Regions from separate parts of the Pantoea sp. GABEPS69 genome, predicted to be linked through region 1. Evidence: predicted binding sites of a transcription regulator. Region 1 holds the regulator's gene; the other holds the start of a gene.
The links. Region 1 encodes Fur, which represses iron uptake genes when iron is present. Its sites were predicted from a motif close to ATAATAATGAGAACNACTATCAA; they were not measured.
Positions count from the first base shown of each region.

Region 1 (9,532 bases):
CTACAATATCTGGCTGGGAAGCGGTGCCGCCCTGGCCGCATCCCGCGCTCTTTATACGCGGCGGCGACTCGCCCTATCTCGACAACCAGCATCGCGACGCGCTGCTACGTCAGTTTCCCGCCGCGCATGCGCACGTCATCAGCGGCGCCGGCCACTGGGTGCACGCCGAGAAACCTGATGCCGTATTGCGCAGCGTCCGCCGCTTTTTTGCGCTTTAAAAGCAAAAGCTTGCCGTTCGCGGTTTAGCATTGGCGTCATCACTTCGGCTGGAGTATGATGGCGCGCTAAATTTTGCCGCTGCTCATTTTTTTGCCGCGGCAATGGCCCATTTCGTTATAAACGCGCCTGCTCGCGCCGCTAGTTTTACTAACCCATGGCAAAAGAACACACTGACCGCACTACGCTGGATCTGTTTGCAAACGAGCGTCGGCCCGGTCGACCGAAAACCAGTCCGCTCTCGCGTGATGAACAGCTGCGCATCAATAAGCGCAATCAACTGAAACGTGACAAAGTGCGCGGGCTGCGTCGTGTCGAACTCAAAATGACCAGCGAAGCCGTGGATGCGTTAAACACCCTGGCTGAGCAGCGCAATATCAGCCGCAGCGAACTGATTGAACAAATGCTGCTGGCGCAACTCAAACTGGGCTGAATAGCGCAAAGCGCACGCAGAAGCAAATGGAGCGGCTTTTCGAGTTCCGCCCTTTTGCCCGCTCTGCTATCATTCGCTTAATTGTGCGCTCTGCGCATGCACTCATTATCAGGATTTAAGAGGTTATTTACCCCATGGCAATCGTAGGCATCTTCTTTGGCAGCGATACCGGCAACACCGAAAACATTGCAAAAATGATCCAGAAACAACTGGGCAAAGAGGTTGCGGAAGTGCATGACATTGCCAAGAGCACGAAAGAAGATCTCGAGGCGTTCGATATCCTGCTGCTGGGCATTCCGACCTGGTACTACGGCGAAGCGCAGTGCGACTGGGACGACTTCTTCCCGACGCTGGAAGAGATCGATTTCAACGGCAAGCTGGTCGCGCTTTTCGGCTGCGGCGATCAGGAAGACTATGCGGAATATTTCTGCGACGCGATGGGCACCATTCGCGACATTATCGAGCCGAACGGCGCGGTGATCGTCGGCCACTGGCCGACCGAAGGCTACCATTTCGAAGCCTCTAAAGGTCTGGCGGACGACAAGCACTTCCTCGGCCTGGCGATTGACGAAGATCGTCAGCCGGAACTGACCAATCAGCGCGTCGAGGCCTGGGTTAAGCAGATTTCCGATGAGCTGCAGCTGCAGGCGATCATCGAAGCCTGATTACCCACATACTCAATGTGGGCGCTGGCTCACATTGAGTTAATGGTTTTTCCTATAGAAATAATAGCTACAGATTTTTAACTTTTATCTCTGATTCTGTACAATACCCACATCGGTTATCTGCTTATTTCTTCCGCGAGGTCAGGAAGTTAGCGAGATGATAACGAACCTCCTGCATTTCTCCGCCCGGCGCCGTTACGCATCTTCTTACAGCCCGTGTTGATTTCAGGCGTTTCCCTCGGTTTTCATTTCAAAACTTCACCTCTATAATGAGACGCAAATGAGAATAGACACCGAACGACATTCAAGGCAAGGCGCCTCAAGTAACCAGCAAAGTAACAGGACAATATCCGCATGACTGACAACAACACCGCATTAAAGAAGGCTGGCCTGAAAGTCACGCTGCCCAGACTTAAAATTCTGGAAGTGCTTCAGGAACCTCAGTGCCATCACGTCAGCGCGGAAGATCTGTATAAACGCCTGATTGATATGGGCGAAGAGATTGGTCTGGCTACCGTTTATCGCGTACTGAACCAGTTTGACGATGCGGGCATCGTGACGCGTCATAACTTCGAAGGCGGAAAATCGGTTTTCGAACTGACCCAGCAGCATCATCACGATCACCTGATCTGCCTCGACTGCGGTAAAGTTATCGAATTTAGCGACGAATCAATCGAATCGCGCCAGCGAGATATTGCTACCCGCCACGGCATCAAGCTGACGAACCACAGCCTCTATCTCTATGGACACTGCTCGCTGGGCGATTGCCGCGAAGACGAAACGCTCCACGATCAGTAAAGATGTGTGCTATGCAGTAATTCTATAAGCCGGTCTGTGTACCGGCTTTTTTTATGCCGTCAGCCGACCAGCGTTTCGTGCAGATAGCGCCAGCGGGGAATCGACGTGGTGCAGTCGAGGATCGCCAGCGAGATGCGCGCCTGATCGCTGCCGTTAATCATCTGCAGCTCGCGATACTGAATAGTGACCTCATCTTTGCCCTGAGAGATTACCGCGTGTTCGCTGGTGGCGATGCGCATGCCTTCGCGACGCCCCTGTAGCTGACGAAACAACTCTTCCGTTTGATTCAAATCGAGCAGCCGACCCTGCGGCGTGACCATGCGGAAATCGGGATGGAAGTGCGAAAGCAGCAGTTCGAAGGTATCGTCTTCGCCTGAAGGCTGATTGAATATACGTTCGATTAACTGATGTAAAACTACCACGCTGTGTTTTGCTTCCTGACCAAGAGCCGTCATCATTTTTCCTTTTTATGCCCGCATAGCCTCTTCAAAGAGCGAATAGCCTACCTGAAAAAACGAAATTCACATCTGGAAATTGATTAATTTTCGTTAACTCAGACAACTCCCAGACTGGTCAGACAAGCGGTAATCATTTGTTACAGAACAAAAAATTGCCTTGCAGCTAATTGCAGATATAAAAAAGGGCGATTGCTCGCCCTGTAGTAATTTTATCATGCCGTTAATGCAAAAATTTAATCGCCGATTTTCGCCCAGGTATCGCGCAGACCCACGGTGCGGTTAAACACCAGCTGGTTCGGACGCGAATAGTGGCTGTCGGCACAGAAGTAGCCTTCACGCTCAAACTGGTAAGGCGCTTCCGGGCTGGCGTTCTGCAAACCTGGCTCGACGAATCCCTGACGAATTTCCAGCGAATTCGGGTTGATGGTGGTCAGGAAATCCTCTTCCGCGCCTGGATTCGGCACGCTGAACAGGCGATCGTAAAGGCGGAATTCCGCCGGCAGCGCATGGTCGGCGGAGACCCAGTGGATCACGCCTTTCACCTTGCGGCCGTCAGCCGGATCTTTGCTCAGGGTATCGACGTCGCAGGTGCAGTAGATGCAGGTGATATTCCCCTCTTCATCTTTTGCCACGCGCTCGGCGCGGATCACGTAAGCGTTGCGCAGGCGTACCTCTTTGCCCAGCACCAGTCGCTTGTACTGCTTATTGGCTTCTTCGCGGAAGTCAGCGCGATCGATCCAGACTTCACGGCCAAACGGCACTTCGCGGGTGCCCATCTCCGGCTTGTTCGGATGATTCGGCATGGTGATGATTTCGTTATGGCCGGCCGGCAGGTTCTCAATCACCACTTTCAGCGGATCGAGCACCGCCATGGCGCGCGGCGCGTTTTCGTTCAGATCGTCGCGAATGCAGGATTCCAGCGACGCCATCTCGACCACGTTATCCTGTTTGGTAACGCCGATACGGCGGCAGAACTCGCGGATCGAGGCGGCGGTGTAGCCGCGACGGCGCAGGCCCGATACGGTCAGCATGCGCGGATCGTCCCAGCCTTCCACTACGTTTTCGCTGACCAGCTGCGTCAGCTTGCGCTTCGACATCACCGCATATTCGAGGTTAAGACGCGAAAACTCATACTGGCGCGGATGCACCGGTATAGAGATGTTATCCAGCACCCAGTCATAGAGGCGACGGTTATCCTGGAACTCCAGCGTACAGAGCGAATGGGTAATGTTTTCCAGCGCATCGGAGATGCAGTGGGTAAAGTCGTACATCGGATAGATGCACCACTTTTTGCCGGTCTGGTGATGCTCGGCGAACTTAATGCGGTAGAGCACCGGATCGCGCATCACGATAAAGCTGGACGCCATATCGATTTTGGCGCGCAGGCAGGCTTTACCCTCGGCGAATTCGCCGTTGCGCATTTTTTCGAACAGCGCCAGGTTCTCTTCGACGCTGCGGTCGCGATAGGGGCTGTTTTTGCCCGGCGCGGTCAGGGTACCGCGATATTCGCGGATCTCTTCCGGCGTCAGCTCGTCGACATAGGCCAGACCTTTATTGATCAGTTCAACCGCGTAGTGATAAAGCTGATCGAAGTAATCTGAGGAATAACGAACGTCACCACTCCACTCAAAGCCCAGCCATTGCACGTCGCGCTTGATGGACTCGACGAACTCCATATCCTCTTTAACCGGGTTGGTATCGTCGAAACGCAGGTTGCACTGCCCCTGATAGTCCTGAGCGATGCCGAAGTTCAGGCAGATCGATTTAGCATGGCCGATATGCAGATAGCCATTGGGCTCAGGCGGAAAACGGGTATGCACGCTACTGTGCTTGCCGCTCGCCAAATCTTCGTCGATGATCTGACGAATAAAGTTAGTTGGGCGGGCTTCAGCCTCACTCATCTCTCAATCCTCAATACGTATAGCGGGTGGTTTGTACCACGAAGTAACGGAGTATGATCCACAAAGCGTCGAAGGGAAACAACCGGTTTGTTAAGGCGATAAAACGAAAAAAGGCAGGAATCGCTTCCTGCCTGCTTTTTTTATGGCGATGCGGTTAGGGGCTTAGCCTTTTACCTCGTAAAGCGGGGTTTCGCCAGCTACTACCGTGCCGGTCGCCAGCAGCGTCAGCCCGGCGAAATCTTCGCTGTTGCTGACGACCACCGGACTGATCATCGAACGTGCGTTGCCGTTAAGGAAATCAAGATCCATCTCCAGCACCGGCTGACCCGCCGCGACCGTTGCGCCCTCTTCCACCAGGCGGGTAAAGCCTTTGCCGCCCAGCGCCACGGTGTCGAGGCCCATATGCACCACAATTTCGACGCCGCTGCTGGTTTCCAGACAGAAAGCATGGTTGGTGTCGAAGATCTTCACCACGGTGCCGGCAACCGGCGCCACCACGGTTTTACCGCTCGGCTTGATCGCCAGCCCTTCGCCTACCGCCTTGCTGGCGAAGGCTTCGTCAGGCACCACCTCCAGCGCGACTACTTCGCCGCTCACCGGCGCCATCAGCGTCACAATGGTTTTGGTCTCGCGATTCAGCACGGCCTGCGGTTTTGCCGCTGGCGCGGCAGGCGCTGCTGAAGCGCCGCCCGCCGAGGCGACCGGCCCTTTTGTCAGCACTTTTTTCATTGCGGTGGCGATGCTTTCCGCCTGGGTGCCGACAATCACCTGCACGCTCTGTTTATTCAGGCGGATAACGCCGGACGCGCCCAGATGTTTGGCAACGGACTCATTGACCTGCGCCGAGTCTTTTACGTTGAGACGCAGACGCGTGATACAGGCGTCGATGCCGGTCAGGTTATCGGAGCCGCCGACGGCGCCGATATAGCGACGCGCCAGCGATTCGGTCGCGCTCTCGCCGTTGTCGGTTGTGTCGACGTTAACGTCGTAGCCGTCCGTTTCGTCGCCCGCCACCGCCAGCTCGCGGCCCGGCGTCATCAGGTTGAACTTCTTAATCGTGAAGCGGAATACCACATAGTAGAGCGCAAAGAAGACGATGCCCTGCGGGATCAGCATCCACCAGTGGGTCGCCAGCGGGTTGCGGCTCGACAGCACCATATCCACCAGACCGGCGCTAAAGCCGAAGCCGGCGATCCAGTGCATGCTGGCGGCGATAAATACCGAGATGCCGGTCAGCACCGCGTGGATGACGTAAAGCACCGGCGCGACGAACATAAAGGAGAACTCTAGCGGCTCGGTAATGCCGGTGAAGAAGGCCGCGAAGGCCGCGGCCAGCATGATGCTGCCGACTTTAACGCGGTTTTCCGGTCGCGCGCAGTGATAGATCGCCAGCGCCGCGCCAGGCAGGCCGAACATCATGATCGGGAAGAAGCCCGCCTGATAGCGTCCCGTGATGCCGACAATGCCGGTGCCGTTAGCGATTGACTGCGCGCCGCCGAGGAATTTAGGAATATCGTTGATGCCCGCGACGTCGAACCAGAACACCGAGTTAAGCGCATGATGCAGGCCGACCGGGATCAGCAGACGGTTAAAGAAGGCGTAGACGCCCGCGCCGACCGAGCCCAGCTTCTGAATATGTTCGCCAAAGCTCACCAGTCCGTTAAAGATCAGCGGCCAGATATACATCAGAATGAAGGCAACCGCGATCATCAGGAATGAGACGAGGATAGGCACCAGGCGGCGTCCGCTGAAGAAAGAGAGCGCCTTCGGCAGTTCGACATGGCTAAAGCGGTTATAGACCTCCGCGGAGATAATGCCCACCATGATGCCGACAAACTGGTTTTCGATTTTGCCAAAGGCGGCGGGCACCTGATCCAGCGGTATTTTTTGGATCATCGATACGGCAGCCGGCGAGCAGAGCGTCGTCACCACCAGAAAACCGACGAAGCCGGTCAGCGCCGCTGCGCCATCTTTATCTTTTGACAGCCCATAAGCCACGCCGATAGCAAAGAGTACGGACATATGCTCAATAATGGCCGCGCCCGATTTTATCAGCAGCGCGGCGAGCGCGTTGCTTGCGCCCCAGGCGTCCGGATCGAGCCAGTAGCCGACCCCCATTAATATCGCCGCTGCCGGCAGGGTCGCTACCGGCACCATCAGCGCGCGGCCAACCTTCTGTAAGTAACCTAACATTTGTCCTTTCCCCCTATGAGACTGGCTTGTCGCCCTGCGCCGCTTGCTTTTTATTGTCAGCCGCAGGGGTTGATTGACACTACACTTCACGTTGCGCAGTGTAATGACAAATTAATTCGCCTCGCAAATTATACGCGTCTCTTCTGTGATAATTATCACCAAAAAGCACCATTAACTGCCGAGACGTCTGGCGAACGACCCTAACTTATTTTATGATGAAAAATATCAAGACGCAGCGATCGCGAGCTGAAACGGTCTCACGGCTTTAATGTGATAATGACCGCCGCGATGGGCGCGTCGTCCCCTTTTCTTTTCTCAGAATGAGGTGAAACATGCGACTTATTCCTTTGGCTACCCCTACGCAGGTCGGTAAATGGGCAGCCCGTCATATCGTCAACCGTATCAATGCTTTTAACCCTACCGCGGATCGTCCCTTCGTGCTGGGTCTGCCGACGGGCGGCACGCCGCTGGAAGCTTACAAGCATCTTATCGAGATGCACAAAGCGGGCCAGGTCAGCTTTAAGCATGTAGTGACGTTCAATATGGACGAATATGTCGGCCTGCCGAAAGAGCACCCGGAAAGCTATCACAGCTTCATGTACCGCAACTTTTTCGATCACGTTGATATTCAACCAGAAAATATCAATCTTCTGAATGGCAATGCGCCAGATATTGACGCAGAATGTCGCCAGTATGAAGAGAAGATTCGCGCGCTGGGCAAAATTCACCTGTTTATGGGCGGCGTCGGCAACGACGGCCATATCGCCTTTAACGAACCGGCCTCTTCCCTCGCCTCGCGCACCCGCATCAAAACGCTGACGCACGATACCCGCGTGGCGAACTCGCGCTTCTTCAACGGCGATGTGGATCAGGTGCCGAAATATGCGCTGACCGTCGGCGTCGGCACGCTGCTGGATGCGGAAGAGGTGATGATTCTGGTGACCGGCCATGTCAAAGCGCAGGCGCTGCAGGCCGCCGTAGAAGGCAACGTCAACCATATGTGGACCATCAGCTGCCTGCAGCTGCATGCGAAATCGGTGGTGGTATGCGACGAACCCGCCACCATGGAACTGAAAGTGAAAACCGTTAAATATTTCCGCGAAATGGAAGCGGAAAATATGAAAGGCGTGTAAGACGATGTTGTAAATGCCCGCCGCGAGGCTCTGGCGGGCTCAGCCGGGAGAACCACGATGTACGCATTAGTTAACGGCCGAATTTATACCGGTCATGAAATTCTGGATAACCACGCGGTGGTTATCGCCGATGGGCTGATCGAACGCGTCTGTCCGCGCGACGCGCTGCCAGCCGATATCGCGCTGCGCGACGTTTCAGGCGCGCTGATCGCTCCCGGCTTTATTGATTTACAGCTGAACGGCTGCGGCGGCGTGCAGTTCAACGACGACATTGACGCCCTGAGCGTCGAGACGCTGGAAATTATGCAGCGCGCCAATGAAAAGTCAGGCTGCACCAGCTTTCTGCCCACGCTGATCACCAGCAGCGACGAGCTGATGAAGCGCGCCATCGACACGATGCGCGCCTATAAACGCAAGCATCAACATCAGGCGCTCGGCCTGCATCTGGAAGGCCCCTGGCTGAATAAAGCCAAAAAAGGCACCCATAATCCCGATCTCATCCGCCTGCCCGATCCGGCGCTGGTGCGCTATCTGTGTGATAACGCCGACGTCATTACCAAGGTGACGCTGGCGCCGGAAAACGCCGGCGACGCAGTGATCCGTCAGCTAACGCAGGCGGGCATCATCGTCTCCGCCGGCCACTCCAACGCCACCTATGACGAAGCCAAAGCGGGCTTCCGCGCGGGCGTGACCTTCGCTACCCATCTCTATAACGCCATGCCCGCTTTCGCCGGACGCGAGCCGGGCCTGATCGGCGCGCTGTTCGATGCGCCGGATGTTTATTGCGGCATTATTGCAGATGGATTGCACGTCCATTACGCTAACGTACGCAACGCGAAACGTATTAAAGGCAATAAGCTGGTGCTGGTCACCGACGCCACCGCGCCCGCAGGCGCCGAAATTGATAAATTCATTTTCGCTGGCAAAACAATATACTATCGCAATGGCCTGTGCGTGGACGAGAACGGCACCCTGAGCGGCTCTGCGATTACGATGATTGAATCGGTGCGCAACGCCGTCGAACATGTCGGTATCGCGCTGGATGAAGCACTGCGCATGGCGACGCTCTTTCCGGCGCAGGCAATGGGCGTGGAAAAACAGCTGGGCACGGTCGAAGCGGGAAAAGTCGCCAACCTCACTGTTTTTACGCGTGATTTCAAGATCACTAAGACGTTTGTCAACGGAGACGACGTCCTGAGCGAGTAAGCACTGAATGACCACTGGCGGCCAGACACAAATAGGAAATGTCGATCTTGTCAAGCAACTCAATAGCGCGGCCGTTTACCGGCTGATTGACCAGCAGGGCCCTATTTCGCGCATTCAGATTGCCGAACTCAGTCAGCTTGCGCCCGCCAGCGTCACTAAAATTACTCGCCAGCTCATTGAGCGCGGGCTGATCAAAGAGGTGGATCAACAGGCGTCCACCGGCGGTCGCCGCGCTATCTCCATCGTAACCGAAACGCGCAATTTCCACGCCATCGGCGTGCGGCTCGGCCGCCATGACGCCACCCTGACGCTGTTCGATCTCAGCGGCAAATCGCTGGCGCAGGAGGATTATGCGCTGCCGGAGCGCACGCAGGAGACGCTGGAGCATGCGCTGTTCGCCGCTATCGACAGCTTTATCGACACCCACCAGCGTAAAATCCGCGAGCTCATCGCCATCTCGGTGATTCTGCCCGGCCTGGTCGATCCGATAAATGGCGTTATCCGCTATATGCCCCATATCGCCGTCAGC
Region 1 is NZ_CP118618.1:2,862,235-2,871,766, forward strand. It holds gene ybfF (esterase) at 1-218, shown strand, start outside; gene ybfE (LexA regulated protein) at 374-649, shown strand; gene fldA (flavodoxin FldA) at 784-1,314, shown strand; gene fur (ferric iron uptake transcriptional regulator) at 1,669-2,112, shown strand; gene PVE98_RS14020 (hypothetical protein) at 2,172-2,567, opposite strand; gene glnS (glutamine--tRNA ligase) at 2,804-4,471, opposite strand; gene nagE (N-acetylglucosamine-specific PTS transporter subunit IIBC) at 4,634-6,664, opposite strand; gene nagB (glucosamine-6-phosphate deaminase) at 6,997-7,797, shown strand; gene nagA (N-acetylglucosamine-6-phosphate deacetylase) at 7,855-9,003, shown strand; gene PVE98_RS14045 (N-acetylglucosamine repressor) at 9,011-9,532, shown strand, end outside.

Region 2 (9,532 bases), on a different replicon from region 1:
CAGCCCTGCGCCAGCGCCGAGGTGCCGATATCCTGCGTCAGCACGTTGGGGTTGCCGTGACGGCAGAGCGGTCGCGCCGCGGCGGGATCGACCGGATCGTACCAGGCGCCGGTCGGCAGCCGCACCACGCCGGGCCTGATCGCCTCGGTGAGCGCGGCGCTCGCCAGCAGATGCCCGCGCGCGTTATAAAGCTCAATGATGTCGTTATCGGCGATGCTCAGCCGCTGCGCGTCCAGCGGATGCAGGCTGCAAACCTCACGCCCGTTGCGCTTGCCGCTGCGGCTGTAGTCGCCGAAATCGAGCTGGCTATGCAGGCGCGTCGCTGGCTGGTTGGCGATCAGCCAGAAAGGATAGTTTGCGCAGGGCTGCTCGCGCGGCGCGCGCCAGACCGGATGGCCGGGACAATCCTCATAGCCGAAACCGGCGATGACCTCGGAAGCGATCTGAATCTTTCCGGTGGGCGTCGGCAGCGGATGGGCCGCCGGATCGGCGCGAAACGCGTTCATCATGCGGCCGCCATCCTGCAGCTGCGGCAGCGTCACCACGCCTTCCCGCCAGAAGGCGGCGAAATCGGGCAGCCCTACCTGATGCGCCGCCAGCTTCTCCTGCAGCTGCGCATAAAGATGTTCAAGCCAGCCGCGCGCGTCGCGCCCTTCGGTAAACGCCGCCTCTCGTCCCAGGCGCCGCGCCAGCTCGCTGAAAATCTGGTAATCGTCCCGCGCCTCGCCGTACGGGGCCGCCACCGGCTGCATGGCGATAAGATGGCGGTCGGTCGGCGCCCCGCCGACATCTTCGCGCTCCAGCGTCATAGTGGCGGGCAGCACGATATCCGCGTGCCGCGCGGTGGCAGTCCAGGCGCTCTCATGGACGATCAGCGTATCAAGACGGCAAAAGGCGTGCCGCAGCCGCGCCAGATCCTGATGATGATGAAACGGGTTACCGCCTGCCCAGTAGGCCAGCCGAATGTCGGGATAGGTAAGATGGCGGCCGTTATAGTGAAATTTTTCGCCGGGATGCAGCAGCATATCGGCGATGCGCGCTACCGGAATAAAGCGATCGATGCCGTTTTTACCCTGTGGCAGCGCCGGAAAACTCGCCAGATTATGGTGTTTGCCGTAGTGCCCCAGCGCGCCGAGCGCATAGGTAAAGCCGCCGCCTGGCAGGCCTGGCTGCCCCAGCGCGGCCGCCAGCGTCAGTCCCAGCCAGACCGGCTGCTCGCCATGCTGCGCGCGCTGCAGGGCGTGCGCCACGGTTATCACTACGCGCTTGCCGTGCAGCGCATGCGCCAGCGCGCGGATCTGCGCCGCGGGCAGGCCGCAGAGATCGGCGGCCCAGTCGGCATCGCGCGTAATGCCGTCTTCTTCGCCCAGCAGATAGGCTTTGAGCGTCGTCCAGCCGTGGGTATAGCGCGCCAGAAAGTCGTCGGCGGTCAGGCCCTGCGTGGTCAGCTCATGCAGCAGCGCGAGCATCAGGGCCGCGTCGCTGCCGGGGATCAGCGGTAGCCATTCGCCGCCTGCTTCATCAGGTAGATCGCTTTTCAGCGGGCTAACGGAGATAAAACGCGTGCCGCGTCGGGCGGCGCGCTGCATAAAGCTGCGCTCGGTGTGCTCGCTAAGGCCGCCGCTCGCCACCTGAGAATTTTTGAGCGCCAGTCCGCCGAACGCCAGCACCACCTCACTGTGCTCAGCGATCGACTCCCAGCTGACGCCGCGCCGCGCAATCTCGTTCATATCGCCGACGATATGCGGCAGCAGCACCGAGGCCGCGCCGGAGCTGTAGCTGTTGACCGAGCGCACATAGCCGCCCAGCACAGTATTCAGAAAGCGGTGCACCTGACTTTGCGCATGGTGAAAGCGTCCGGCGCTCGACCAGCCGTAAGATCCGCCGAAAATGCCGGCCGGCCCATAGCGCTCCCCGACGCGCCGCAGCTCGTCTGCCACCCGCGCGTACGCCTCTTCCCAGCTTACCGCCACGTAGCTGTCCAGGCCGCGACGCGCGTCGGGACCCGGCCCGTTCTCCAGCCAGCCGCGCCGTATCATCGGGCGCGCCACGCGCGCCGGATGCGCAAGCGCGTTGTGCAGATTCGCCAGCAGCGGGCTGGGATCGGGGTCGGCGCTGAAGGGGGTAATCGTCAGGCTGTCGCCGTCGCGGCGCGCGCGAAATGCGCCCCAGTGGGCGCTGTGCATACTGTCGGTCATGATCGTCCTGCGGAGAAATGGCGCTCAGAGCACCGTTGCGATGAAGTTTCGCACGCGTCCGTTGTTGGGATCGTCAAGCACCTGCTGCGTCGGCCCGGCGGCAACGATCCGGCCGCTTTCCATAAACACCAGAGTGTCGGCGATTTCACGCGCGAAGCCGATCTCGTGCGTAACGATCACCATGGTGATGCCGGAGTGCGCCAGCTGCTTAATCACCTGCAGCACCTCGCCCACCAGTTCGGGATCGAGCGCGGAAGTCGGCTCGTCAAACAGCAGCACGCCGGGATCCATTGCCAGCGCGCGGGCGATAGCGACGCGCTGCTGCTGTCCGCCCGACAAATTTTGCGGCCACTCCTCTTCGCGACCCGCCAGCCCGACCTGCTGCAGCAGCGCGCGCGCTTTTTCCAGCGCCTGTTGGCGCGGCGCTTTTTTCACGCGTATCGGTGCGTCGGCGATGTTTTGCAGCACCGTGCGATGAGGAAAGAGATTGAACTGCTGAAACACCATGCCGATGTCGCGGCGCTGGCGCGCCACCTCGCCGCTGCTCAGCTCATGCAGCGCCTGCCCTTTCTGTCGGTATCCCACCAGCTCGCCGCCGATGCGGATGGTGCCGCCGTCCAGCTTTTCCAGGTGGTTGATGCAGCGCAGCAGCGTCGATTTGCCCGAGCCGGACGGCCCGAGGATCACCGTCACCGAACCGGCGGGAATATCCAGATCGACCTCGTCAAGAACGGTGACGCCGGAAAAGCGTTTGGTCACGTTACGCAGAGCAATTGCCTCAGCCATTGGTGATACTCCTTTCGCTGCGCGTCGGCGTAAAGCCGTTGAGCAGGCTGCGCCACAGGGTGCGCGACTGACCGCGCGACACGCCGCGCGAGAAATAGCGTTCGACATAGAACTGCCCGACCGACAACACCGAGGTCATCAGCAGATACCAGAGCGTCGCCACCAGCAGCAGCGGGATCACTTCATAGGTGCGCTGATAGATGATCTGCGCGGAAAAGAGCACATCCTGCAGCGAGATCACCGACACCACCGCCGTGGTTTTTAGCTGGCCGATCACCTCATTGCCTGCCGGCGGCAGAATGGCGCGCATCGCCTGCGGCAGGATGGTGAAGCGGAATATCTGCGCCGGCCGATAGCCGAGCGCGCGCGCCGCCTCAAGCTGTCCGTTGCCAACGCTCTGGATGCCGGCGCGCACGATCTCCGCCGCGTAGGCGGACTGGTGCATCACCAGCGCGATAACGGCAGCGCTGAACGGGCTGACCAGCGCGTTGGACTGGGCGCTCCAGAGTTCGCCGACGCCCGGCAGCGACAGGGAGAGCGTAGGATAGAGTGCGGCGATGTTGTACCAGAGAAACAGCTGCACCAGCATCGGCACGCCGCGAAAAAACCAGGTATAGGCCCAGCTTACCGCCACCAGTACCGGATTCGAGGAGAGGCGCATCAGCGCCAGCACCGTGCCGAAGGCGAACCCCAGCACCACCGAAATTGCCGTCAGCTGCAGGGTCATTAAAACGCCCTGCAGAATCGACGCTTCGGTAAAGTTGTCGGCGATAACGCCCCATTCGAAGCGTGGGTTATTGATCATCGAGTGGGCCATCGCCACTACGCACAGCAGCACCAGCAGCGCGCTCAGCCAGCGGCCATAGTAGCGTTTGCCGACGATGCGCAGCTCGTCAGCGCGATGCGGTTCCGGGTTCACTGGAAGATCTCCTGATTACGTTTCGCCTCTTTCACCGCGCCGAAGCCGATCTCCCAGCGATCGAGGATCTTCTGGTAGCTGCCGTCTTTGATCAGCGAATTGAGCGCCGCCTGTACTGCGGGCTCCAGCGGTGAATCTTTCGGGAACGCCACGGAAACCGGGGCATCGTTGACGCTGATCTCGCCGCTCATGGTCAGCGGTTTGATCAGCTTCACCTGCCAGGTGAGCCCTTCGTAAGGCCCGAAGAACATCGGCACGCGTCCGCTGACAACCGCCTGCACGCCAGCAGGACGATCCGGGAAAACGGCGATTTTAATCGGCGGTTTGCCTGCGCTTTCGCAGGCTTTGCTCGCCTCTTCCAGTCGGGTGATCTGCGTGGTGCCCGCCCCCGCGCCGACCTCTTTGCCGCAGACCGCGTCGAAGGTGGTGAACGGCGCGATACTGGCGCTTTTCAGAGAGATAATGCCGAGGCGGCTGGCGTTGTAGTAGCCGACGAAATCGACCTGCTTCAGGCGCGCCTGAGTGGCGTTGATATTGGAGAGCGCCACATCGTAGCGGCCGGTTTTCAGGCCGGGAATGATATTGTCGAAGCCGCCGGTGTCGCGCCACTGTACCGCGACGCCCAACCGTTCGCCGACGGCGTTCATCACGTCGATTTCGCGTCCGGCCAGGGTTTTATTGTCTTCTTTATAGAAGGTGGTCGGCGGCGTATTGGGATTAGTCCCGGCGACAATATAGCCGCGCTGCAGAATAGCGGCAGGCACCAGGCTTTTCAGCGCGGGATCGGCTTGCACATGCAGCGAGCTGTCGGTGGGCACCGAGGTGTCGGCGGCCATCGCGCCCTGCGCGGCCAGAGCGAGAGCAATAAGGGTGACACGTTGCATGAGTTTCACGGGGACCTTTCTCCTGATCAAATAAAATCCCTTGCGGGAAAAGTGGATATGTATCCAAACGGCCAGACGGCTTCATTCTCAAGGAGGAGAGGCTGGCTTAACAAATGCGAAAAAACGCTAAGCATTGCCGTAACAAGCATTAGCGTGACGTATAGGCCGTTTCTTAACCCATTGTGTAGGAATGTAAATATGCTGACACCAACTATACAATGAGAATCATTATCACTATCATGCGCATTTACTTACACTCATTAACGTATCAGGGAGAAAGTTTAAGTGAATGTAACGGTAGATTTCAGAAAGCGCCCTTGCGCCCTGCTGATGGTTGGCATGTTGAGCGCCACCGGCGTAGGCGCGGCGGAAGAGACAGAAAAGCTGGCCGACGACGAGACGATGCTGGTCACCGCCGAGCAGATCCTCAAGCAGCAGCCCGGCGTCTCCACCATTACCGCCAAAGATATTGAAAAAAGCCCGCCGGTGAACGACCTCTCCGACATCATCCGTAAAATGCCCGGCGTCAATCTAACCGGCAACGGCGCCAGCGGCAGCCGCGGCAACAACCGCCAGATCGATATTCGCGGCATGGGCCCGGAAAATACCCTCATCCTGATTGACGGCGTGCCGGTTTCCTCGCGCAACGCGGTGCGCTACAGCTGGCGCGGCGAACGCGATTCGCGCGGCGACAGCAACTGGGTGCCGCCGGAAATGGTTGAGCGTATCGAGGTAATCCGCGGCCCGGCGGCGGCGCGCTACGGCTCCGGCGCGGCGGGCGGCGTGGTGAATATCATTACCAAGCGGCCGACCAACGACTGGCACGGGTCGCTCTCGCTGTTTACCAACCAGCCCGAAGACAGCAAAGAGGGTGCGACCAAACGCGCCAACTTCAGCCTGAGCGGGCCGCTGGCGGGCGACGCACTGACTATGCGCCTCTATGGCAACATCAATAAAACCGACGCCGACGCCTGGGACATTAATACCGCGCAGAACGGCTCCTATGCCGCGGGTCGCGAAGGCGTACGTAATAAAGATATCAACGGCGTGCTCTCCTGGAAGTTAACCCCAGAGCAGATCCTTGATTTCTCATACGGCTACAGCCGCCAGGGCAATATCTACGCGGGCGACACGCAAAACAGCAACGGCAATAACAGCGCCAACGGCCTGGTCGAATCGCTGGTCGGCAGCGAAACCAACCGTCTTTACCGCCAGTCTTATGGCCTGGCGCACAACGGCATCTGGGACTGGGGCCTGTCGAAGCTGACGTTCAACTACGAAAAAACCAATAACACGCGCCTGCAGGAAGGCTCCGGCGGCAGCGTGGAGGGAATGATCAACAGCGATAAATTCGCCACCAGCCGACTGGAGAGCTACCGCGGCAACGCGGAGATTAACTTCCCGCTCGACTGGCTGCGCGACCAGACGGTAACGCTGGGCGCGGAGTGGAACCATGACAAGCTGAACGATCCCGCCTCGATGCAGGCCGCCAACCAGGCGGGCGTCAATATCGGCGGCGTCAGCGGCAACGCGGCGGATCGCAGCAGCAAGAACAGCGCCACCCTCAGCTCGCTCTACTTCGAGGATAATATTGCCGCGACCGACTCGACCGAGATCATTCCCGGCATCCGCTTCGACTACCACAACAGCTTTGGCGCCAACTGGAGCCCGAGTCTCAACCTGTCGCAGGATCTGGGAGACTACTTTACGCTTAAGGCGGGTATCGCTCGCGCCTTCAAAGCGCCGAACCTCTATCAGTCCACCGAAGGCTATCTGCTTTCCACGCGCGGCAACGGCTGTCCGAAAGATATCGCGTCAGGCAGCTGTTATCTGCTGGGCAGCGACGATCTTGAGCCGGAAGTGAGCGTGAATAAAGAGCTGGGCATTGAGTTCACCCATCAAGGCTATGTGGCGGGCATCACCTGGTTCCGCAACGATTATAAAAACAAGATTGTCTCTGGCCGCGAGCGGGTAGGCATCGCCTCTAACGGCTATAACATTCTGCGCTGGGAAAATGGCGGCAAAGCGGTGGTCGAAGGGCTGGAAGGCAACCTGACGGTGCCGCTGATCGCCGATACGCTGGAGTGGCGCAGCAACGCCACCTATATGCTGAAGTCGGAAGATAAAGAGACCGGTAATCCACTGTCGATTATTCCCAAGTACACCATCAACTCGCAGCTTGAGTGGCAGATGACGCGCGACCTTTCCGGCAATATCAACTGGACGATGTACGGCCGCCAGAAGCCGCGCGAGTTTTCCGAATCGCGGCTGGAGGTGAACAATCTGTCGCAGCGTGAGGTTGGCGCCTACTCGGTGCTGGGCCTTAACCTTAATTACGACCTGACGAAAAACCTGCGCGCCAACGCGGGCGTCAGCAATCTGCTCGATAAGCGGCTCTATCGCGAGAACGCGGGCGCGTCGACCTATAACGAGCCCGGTCGCGCCTGGTACGCCGGCGTGACGTACAACTTCTGACCGGCCCTGCCGCCGCCGTTGCGCGACGCATTTGCGCGACGGCGGACAGGCGGTGAAAGATTGCTGATTTAACCTGATGTAAAGCGAGGCGCGTGGGGTTATGATGCTGCCGCTGCGGGTCATGCGTCGTCACACTCCGCCGCGCCTTGCGGGAAAAAGCAGACAGATGCACAGGCGCGGGTTTCGACGCCAGGCTACGCTGAATAAACCCGTAATTCAGGAGAGTAAAGCCCGTGAAATTTGAAAATCAGGATGCGTTTAAACTGGCGGTGGCTTATATGGAGCGTAAAGAGAATGTCACCGGCATTACCGTCTACTTTAAATCCTTTATCGAGACCTACCAGAAATTCGATCGCTGGCTGAGCGCTGCCGATCCGGTGCAGGCTGTCGAAGAGGAGAAAAAAGCCGCTAAAGCCAATCCCGATTCTCTGCTCTGACGCCCCGCGCGGCGGGATAAGACGGTCGGCTTGCTCAGTCTTAACCCGTCGTTCTGGCGCCCCTCGCCCGGCTTCGTCTGGGCGTTGTCCTCTTGCCGCTGTTCCTTAACGACGCATTCGTCGCTTATCATCCGCCTCTGTTTTATGCTTAACTTTCGCTCTACCTTTTTCAGTACGTGGTAAAAATGCACTATTTTAACGAATTAATGGGCTTTATTGAGGGGAACGTCGCGCTTTCCGCCACCTTCAATATTCTTCTGCTGGTTCTCGCCGGCATGGTTGCGCATCTTGTCTGCAAATTCTTCGTGGTCAAAGTGGTGCGCAAAGTCTTTTTCAGCGCCCATAAAAGCGACGTGCCGCTGGATAAGGATGTCAGGATATCGGAGAAGCTCTCCAACTTTATTCCGGTTATCACCGTCTATTATTTACTGCAGTTCATGCCTGAACTGCCCGAGCATCTGCAAATCGCCATCCGGACCCTGTGCGGCATTCTGTTCTTCGTCTATCTCTCACTCTTTTTTAATGAAGTGCTGGAGATCGTCAACAACTCCTATTCGAAAAAATCGAAGCGTAAAAATCATTCGATTAAAGGCTATATTCAGGTCGGCAAAATCCTGGTGCATATTTTATCGGCGATTATGATCCTGGCGATCATGTCGAATAAATCGCCGGTGATTATTATTTCCAGCCTGGGTGCGGCGGCGGCGGTATTAATGCTGGTTTTTCAGCATACGCTGCTGTCGCTGGTGGCCAATATTCAGGTCTCTTCCAACGACGTGCTGCAGCTCGGCGACTGGATAGAGATGCCGGATAAAAATCTCAGCGGCGAAGTCACCGATATCGCTCTGCATACCATTACTATCCGCAACTGGGATAACACCATCTCCCGCATTCCCACCAAAAATTTCCTGACGGAAACCTACACCAACTGGCAGGCGATGTTTTCGTCGGGCGCGCGGCGCATTATGCGCAGCTTTTATCTCGACCTCGATTCGGTCACCTTTGTGAATCAGGAAATGTTGCAGTCGATGACCCAGCTGCGCGGCGTCAGCGAACCGCTTTCGGTGCTGCTCGACGGGCGCGACATCAGCGCCGTGGGCGATCGCTGGTTTATTGAAAACGGCATGACCAATCTCACCGTGTTCCGCCACTACCTTACCGCCTGGCTGGCGCAGCGCGATGATATTCGCAAGGATATGTATATCGTGGTGCGCGCGCTCAAACCCTCGCCGGACGGACTGCCAATCGAGGTCTACTGTTTTACCTCGTCGACGCTGTGGGCCGACTATGAAAATTCGCAGTCGGCGATTTTCGAGTATATCTACGCCGTCGCCGGGATCTTTTCGCTGCGCATTTATCAGCACCCTTCCGGCTCCGATTTCTGGCGTCTTTCGCGCGATCGCGCGCAGGCGTCAGAGGAAAACCGCTCGCCTTTCGCCTGAACAGGTGAGGTTTTTCAGACAGGCTCACCTTGTTTCTTTATGCCGCTGCGCGCAGCGGCACGCCTGGCCTCTGGAATTAACTTCGCGAAGAATAAGCACCTTTTGCTGAGACATAGCCTTGCTCTTAAGCCCGGCGCCGGGCTACGCTTAAAAGGTGACTAGCTAGTCCTTTTATCTCATGGAACATTGATAGGAGTTCTACCTATGACACAACAGAAATACAGAGGTGGCGCTGGTAATTTTGCTAACGATCCGGATCGAGCAAAAGAAGCGGGCAGCGCAGGAGGCAAAGCCAGCGGAGGCAATTTCAGAAACAATCCTGACAGAGCCAGGGAAGCCGGTCGGAAAGGTGGTCAAAAAAGCCGTCGTCCGCCGAGTAATTCTGAGTAAG
Region 2 is NZ_CP118619.1:167,795-177,326, reverse strand. It holds gene PVE98_RS20710 (molybdopterin-dependent oxidoreductase) at 1-2,198, opposite strand, end outside; gene PVE98_RS20705 (amino acid ABC transporter ATP-binding protein) at 2,223-2,984, opposite strand; gene PVE98_RS20700 (amino acid ABC transporter permease) at 2,977-3,903, opposite strand; gene PVE98_RS20695 (ABC transporter substrate-binding protein) at 3,900-4,787, opposite strand; gene PVE98_RS20690 (TonB-dependent siderophore receptor) at 5,118-7,262, shown strand; gene PVE98_RS20685 (hypothetical protein) at 7,496-7,699, shown strand; gene PVE98_RS20680 (mechanosensitive ion channel family protein) at 7,885-9,141, shown strand; gene PVE98_RS20675 (general stress protein) at 9,346-9,531, shown strand.
Region 2: the regulator Fur is predicted to act here: its motif matches at 5,006-5,028, upstream of PVE98_RS20690 (TonB-dependent siderophore receptor).